One region of the Alkaliphilus sp. B6464 genome, then DNA from elsewhere that is predicted to be linked to it. Evidence: riboswitches for the same ligand, from Rfam matches in the RefSeq annotation. Region 1 holds a riboswitch; the other holds the start of a gene.
The links. Region 1 has a riboswitch for FMN ahead of HYG84_RS03215 (ECF transporter S component). Riboswitches for the same ligand answer to the same signal wherever they lie in the genome.
Positions count from the first base shown of each region.

Region 2: it holds a riboswitch for FMN, as region 1 does, so the genes downstream of both, ribD (bifunctional diaminohydroxyphosphoribosylaminopyrimidine deaminase/5-amino-6-(5-phosphoribosylamino)uracil reductase RibD) here and HYG84_RS03215 (ECF transporter S component) in region 1, are expected to answer to the same signal.

Region 1 covers NZ_CP058557.1:652,585-656,011, forward strand. The annotation lists gene tsaB (tRNA (adenosine(37)-N6)-threonylcarbamoyltransferase complex dimerization subunit type 1 TsaB) at 1-200, opposite strand, end outside; gene tsaE (tRNA (adenosine(37)-N6)-threonylcarbamoyltransferase complex ATPase subunit type 1 TsaE) at 197-655, opposite strand; gene HYG84_RS03215 (ECF transporter S component) at 907-1,524, opposite strand; FMN riboswitch at 1,718-1,837, opposite strand; gene HYG84_RS03220 (hypothetical protein) at 1,992-2,474, opposite strand; gene HYG84_RS03225 (amidohydrolase) at 2,530-3,427, opposite strand, start outside.
Region 2 covers NZ_CP058557.1:1,220,326-1,223,752, reverse strand. The annotation lists gene iorA (indolepyruvate ferredoxin oxidoreductase subunit alpha) at 1-1,178, opposite strand, end outside; FMN riboswitch at 1,668-1,782, shown strand; gene ribD (bifunctional diaminohydroxyphosphoribosylaminopyrimidine deaminase/5-amino-6-(5-phosphoribosylamino)uracil reductase RibD) at 1,898-2,998, shown strand; gene HYG84_RS05880 (riboflavin synthase) at 3,002-3,427, shown strand, end outside.

The sequences.
Region 1 (3,427 bases):
CCTGGTCCTAAGGATACTGCAAATACATCAATATCCTTTGGAGTGAGATCACAGCTATTAATTAACTCCTCTATCATAGGCATAAGCTTCTGAGAATGACTTTTCTTGTGATTTAAGGTATATTCTCCAATTAATTTATCATCGTCTAACAGTGCAACTGTAGCTGTCATTGATGATGTATCTAAGGCTAATAGTTTCATTTAGCTAACAACTCCTTAATCATTTCCTCATAGTAATCATTTGTACTAGTAAAACAGATCTGTCTAGATTCTAAACCCGTTACTTTAATTTCAATCCATAATCGCTTATCTGGAAGAATCTCCTCTATTAAAGAGGCCCATTCTATTACACAAACTCCATTACCATAAAAATATTCTTCATATCCTAAATCTTCCATCTCGCTTACATGGTTAATACGATATACATCGAAATGGTAAAGTGGAATCCGTCCATCATATTCATGAATTAATGTAAAGGTTGGGCTAGTTACATATTCTTCCACACCTAATCCCTTTGCAAAGGCTTGTGTAAAAGTAGTTTTCCCAGCACCTAGGTCTCCAGTCATACAAAGAATATCTCCACCATTAACTAATTGGCCTAATTTTTTAGCAAATACTTCTAATTCTCTTTGGTTTGATATATCAATACATATCATAATTACACCCACTTACTATTATTTTCCTTATATATAGCTTGTACTACTTAGTTTTCCAAGCTTTAATAATTACATTCATAATGATAGTAACTTCATCTACTCTATTTTAGCATAATTTATTTAGTAAAGCATATGTTGTTTACAATTTCCTTTTAGATACCTCTGTAGAAAACCAAACTACACCTACAGTTACAATAGAGGTAAAGCAAAAAAGAGCCTCCAAATTGAGACTCTTCTAATCTTATTTTTACTTAATTATTTTTTAATATAGGAGATATCTTTTTGTAAATTGGTAATGTTACAAAAGCGATAACTGCTCCCTTTAGTATATTAAAAGGTGAAATACCATATAAAATCAATGTGTTTACGTCCACAATCTTGCTATTAACAGCATTACCAATGCCTACTATAGCATCCATTGAGCTAAATGCAGCGTAAAAGGGAAGCGTAATATACTTATTTACTACTGCACCCGCTAAGGTCATCACAAGTGTACCTGCTATTAAACCAATTAAAGCATGGTTACGATCTTTTTTTCTATGATAAATAATTGCAGCTGGTAATATATAAGAAACTCCAACTATAAAGTTTGCAAGTTCTCCTACTCCACCAGTTTGAGTTTTTGTTAAAAGGTGTAGTGTTACCTTTACTAGTTGTACAAGCACCCCAGCCATTGGTCCCATAGCAAAACTTCCTAAAAGTGCAGGTATATCACTAAAATCAAGCTTTAAAAATGGTGGGAACATAGGTAGTGGAAAATCAATTACCATTAAAATATACGATAATACTGATAATACTGATATTTTCACTAAGCTATTTGTTGTGAGCCTTGGTTTACTTACACCAGTTGTTTTTGTTATTTTTTGCATAATCCTTCCTCCTTTATTAATTCATTACTAAATAAATAAGTAGAGGAGAAACCATAAAGAGGGAATAAAATTTGTTCGTTTGCACTCCCAAACTTTATATCGCACTCAATTCTAAGCTTTGCCTAGAATTGAGTGCTCAAAATCAAAAATGCCCTGGAATACTTCCAGGGCATAAGCATACAAAATAACCTCTTTAATTCTTCTCCCATCCAGACTCTACTGTCGGTACTGGAATTTCACCAGTTCAATCGATTTGCATCGACTCACGGACTTTACCGTCGGTCGGGAATTTCACCCTGCCCTGAAGAATTTTTTATTAAATTAATTCTACACTTTTATTATATACATATTCAGTATATAATGCAATACTTCTCTTGATACTTTTGAGCACTTAAAAATTTTAATGCTAGTTTGAAATTTAAGTAGTATAGGAGTTGATTCAATAGAATAGGGCTACTTTTCTAACCTTATTTTTTCTTTATCCTTAATATTCCTATTTCGTCTTCTAATGTAAAATTATGCTTCAAACACAGATAGACTAATATAGATAGTATACAAAGATGTGGTAAAAACAAAGCAACTCTCAACCAACTCCTTGACATTATTTCTGCCAACGATACTCCTATAAGCTTAGGAATAATAAGAACCATAGTTCCTTCTATCAAGCTAGTTATAGTAACACCTATTAAAACTCCTAATAAAGATAAGCAAATAGGCATTCTAATTATTAACCATACTAATATGCACATAGTAATATACTGAAGCAATATATGCAGACCAAACCCTACATTTTTTCGAATATAATAAGCCGCTACTCCTTGAATAATTGCTGCTACAACGATTTTTCTAAATGGGGGACGCATTCCTATTAATATAAGACCTAAAGAAATTACCAATATTGCTTCTGGTATAGAACCAAAAACAACTACATTTATAGGCATTCGATCCATATAACATAACCTCTTTTCCCCCGTGTTCTCTAATAAATCTCTCTAATCTATAATGTTAATATTTTTTATATACAACACTTCCATCTATAATTGTACAAACTACAGAGGATTGTATATCAAAAGGATGACCGTTCCATATAACTATATCTGCATCCTTACCAACCTCAATACTTCCTACCCTATCTTCTATTCCTAATATTTCAGCAGGATAAATAGTAATAGCCTTCAATGCCTCTTCTTCTGGTAATCCTGCCTTTGCAGATAATGCAGCGCATAAAGGCAAATTCTGTACCGGAATTACTGGGTGGTCTGTCATAATAGCAATCTTAACTCCTGCCTCCCATAACATTTTAGGAGTATCAAAGGTTTTATTTATAAGCTCAAATTTAGAACGATCTCCAAAGGTAGGTCCTACCACTGCTGGTAATCCCTCTTTAGCAATATAATCCGCAATTAAATGTCCCTCTGTACAATGCTCTAAAGTTATTTTTACTCCAAATTCTTTAGCAATTCTAATAGAAGTAAATATATCATCTGCTCTATGGGCATGTGCTTTTAACGGAATTTTTCCTTCCAATACATCCATCATGGCTTCCATTTTCATATCTAATGCAGGAGCCTTTGATTTATCATCTTTCGCTTCCTGCTTCTTATTATAATATTCCTTGGCTTTCATTAATGTATCCCTTAATAAAGCAGCTGTTGCCATCCTTGTCATAGGCATACGTTTTTTATCGTTATACACCCTTTTAGGATTTTCTCCAAAAGCCACCTTCATTGCTGAAGGCTCTTGAACAACCATTTCATCTATCCTTTTACCATAGGTCTTAATGGAAGCAAATTGTCCCCCAACAACGTTTGCGCTTCCAGGACCTGTTGATACGGTTGTAATTCCACCTTCATAAGCTTCTTTAAAAGTTCTATCCATTGGATTGATAGCATCAATTGCTCTT
Region 2 (3,427 bases), 570 kb from region 1:
TGGGCCATACTAATACTGGCGCCCATACATATGATAGTATCTACTGTACTAAGTGGTGGCGCTATACCTAAGCCATAACATCCAATATCTCCATTAACTATAATATCTTTTCTCTTGCTTAGCTCGTAGAAAAAGCCTCTATGTGGACATCCTGCACAAAGTGTTGGAGGTCTGTTTACGGCAACATTCCTGTCGTAATCAACTATTTCCCTTTCTTCTCCCAATAAAGCCTTTGCAATAATATCAGGATTTAACTCTCCTATATTAGGAATTTTATCTTTTCCTATACAGGCAATCCCTGCTGCCTTTAACTGATCTTCAATATAAGGCTCTAGCTCTTCTATTACATAAAGTGTTTCTACTCCATTAGCAAACTCATTTATTTTATCCATCGGTAGAGGATGGGTAAATCCTAGCTTTAAATATGAAACAGTATCTCCAAATACATCTTTAGCATATTGATAAGCTACTCCAGATGAAATAATACCAACTTTTTTATCGTTCCACTCGAAGAAGTTTAGATCTGTTTCGTTAGAAAACTTTTCTAATTCCTTTAATCTATCTTCTAATACTACTCTAAGCTGTCTTGCATGGGCTGGTATTGCACCGTATTTTTGAGGCTTTTTATCGTAAGTCTTTATACCTACTTCTTCCCTCTCGCCAAATTCAACAAGACTCTTTCCGTGACATACCCTAGTTGTCATTCTAAAAAGGACTAATGTATCAAATCTTTCACTTATTTCTATAGCAGTCTTTACCATATCCTTACACTCTTGGCTGTCGCTTGGCTCTACCATGGCTACCTTTGCAAACTTAGCATATAGTCTATTATCCTGCTCGTTTTGAGAAGAATGACATCCTGGATCGTCTGCAGAAACAAGTACCATTCCTCCATTGACCCCTGTATATGCGTATGTAAAAAATGGATCAGCTGCTACGTTTACACCTACGTGTTTCATTGCAGCTAAAGATCTAGCACCGACAACAGAAGCACCTATTGCAGATTCTAAAGCAACCTTTTCATTTGGGGCCCATTCTGCTATTATTTCCTTTTTGTAGGGTGCAATATTTTCTAAAATTTCTGTACTTGGTGTTCCCGGATAAGCCGCAGCATATGTAATACCTGCTTCATAGGCCCCTCTGGCAACAGCTTCATTGCCTGTAAGTAATTGTTTCATTTTTTGTCCCCCTCCTATATTTATAAAATTCGTCTGATGCTATTGCATAGACCCATGTTACACTTAAATTTTTTAAACTTTCTTACAAATTTAAGTGTGTACAATATTACTAACTTATTACTTCTTAAAATGCTATAAACAATCAGAAAACTTGTACCTTATTAGAGTGCAAAGTAATAATGATTTCATTTTAATAATTCATCCTATTATTAGACTTGCAAATTTTATGCCAAAATTTTATGACTAAATATTTAGACTTTTCAGCCATAGTAGCTTTTGTTTTCGCCCCATTAAGCAATTTAAGGGTTTAATGGGGTAATTTTTTTCACCCATTAAACCCTTAAATACATTTAAATTCTTATCACTATATTATTAAAAATACCACTTAAGAATTCATCTAAATAAGCTAATAATAATTCTTAAAATTACAAAATACATATTGACTTAATTTAAAATCAATGTTAATCTTAAGCTGTTAAATAAATATTGAATGTCCTTCAGGGCAGGGTGAAAGTCCCTACCGGCGGTAAAGTCCGCGAGCCTATTTGGCAGAACTGGTGCAATTCCAGTACCGACAGTAAAGTCTGGATGAAAGAAGGAAAAGTTATTATACTCTTTAAGTTCTATTTTTATATAGTTCTTATTGGGTTAATTTGTGGAACCAAGCCCTGATAATTTTTATCAGGGCTTTTTTATATTTAAAAAATTGAGGTGAAAATATGGATTATTTATATATGGCTAGAGCTTTAGACTTAGCAAAGCTCGGTATTGGTTATACCAGCCCTAATCCATTAGTGGGAGCAGTAATAGTTAAAGACGGCAGGATTATTGGCGAAGGCTATCACAAAAAATACGGAGACGCTCATGCTGAGGTTAATGCCTTTAACAATACTAAAGAAGATGTTACAGGGGCCACAATGTATGTAACCCTAGAGCCCTGCTCTTATTTTGGAAAAACCCCACCCTGCGTTAACACTATTATTAAAAAAGGTATTAAAAAGGTTGTGGTTGCCATGGAAGACCCTAACCCTCTTGTGGCTGGTAAAGGAATTAGTATATTAAGAGAGCATGGGATCGAAGTAGCTATAGGTGTATTAGAGGATAAGGCAAAAAAGCTAAATGAAGTTTTCATTAAATTTATTACAACAGGACGTCCCTTCTGTGTTCTTAAAACAGCAATGACCCTAGACGGTAAAATCGCATCCTATACTGGAGATTCTCGTTGGGTTACCAATGAAGAATCTAGACGCTATGTTCATGAGCTGCGTCATAGATTTACTTCCATAATGGTTGGAATAGGCACGGTTTTAGCTGATGATCCTCTACTTACAACCAGGCTAGATAGTATAGATAAAAAAAATCCCATTAGAATAGTTGTAGATACAAGGGGAAACATCCCTTTAGATGCAAATGTTCTACAATGTGATAATAATACAAAAACTATAATAGCAACAACGGAAGCCACTAATAGAGAAAAACTAAAATATATTGAAGAATTAGGTGCAGACTTCATCATTGTACCTCTTAAAAACAATAAGGTAGATTTATCCTATCTTATGAGATCATTAGGAGAGAGAAAAATTGATAGTGTACTTTTAGAAGGTGGAAGTACACTAAACTATACAGCTCTCGCAGAAGGAATTGTGGATAAGGTAATTTCATTTATAGGACCTAAGATTATAGGTGGAAGCTCATCTAAAAGCCCAGTTGGTGGAAAGGGTATTCCATATATGAAAGATGCCATATTCCTTAAAAATATAGATGTTTTCAGATTTAAGGATGATGTAATGATAGAAGCCTATATAAGAAAGGAGGTATAGTCTTTGTTTACAGGACTTGTTGAAGAGATAGGAACTGTTCAATCGATTTTAAATGGGGCTAAATCCGCAAGTATTGTTATTAAAGCTAATAAAATACTTGAAAATATTAAACTAGGAGATAGTATTGCAACCAACGGTGTTTGTCTAACTGTAACAGCCTTTATGGCTAGTAGCTTCCAAGTTGATGTTATGGCAGAAACAATGAGGAAAACTAACTTAAATAACTTAAAACCTGGAAGTAAGGTTAACTTAGAGAGGGCATTAATGCTAGGAGATCGTTTAGGTGGACATCTAGTAAGTGGTCATATTGATGGAGTAGGTATTATTAAAGATTTTAGACGAGAAGACAATGCTATCTGGGTTTCCATAGCGGCGCCTTCTAATATTTTAAAGTATGTAATATATAAAGGCTCCATTGCAATTGATGGA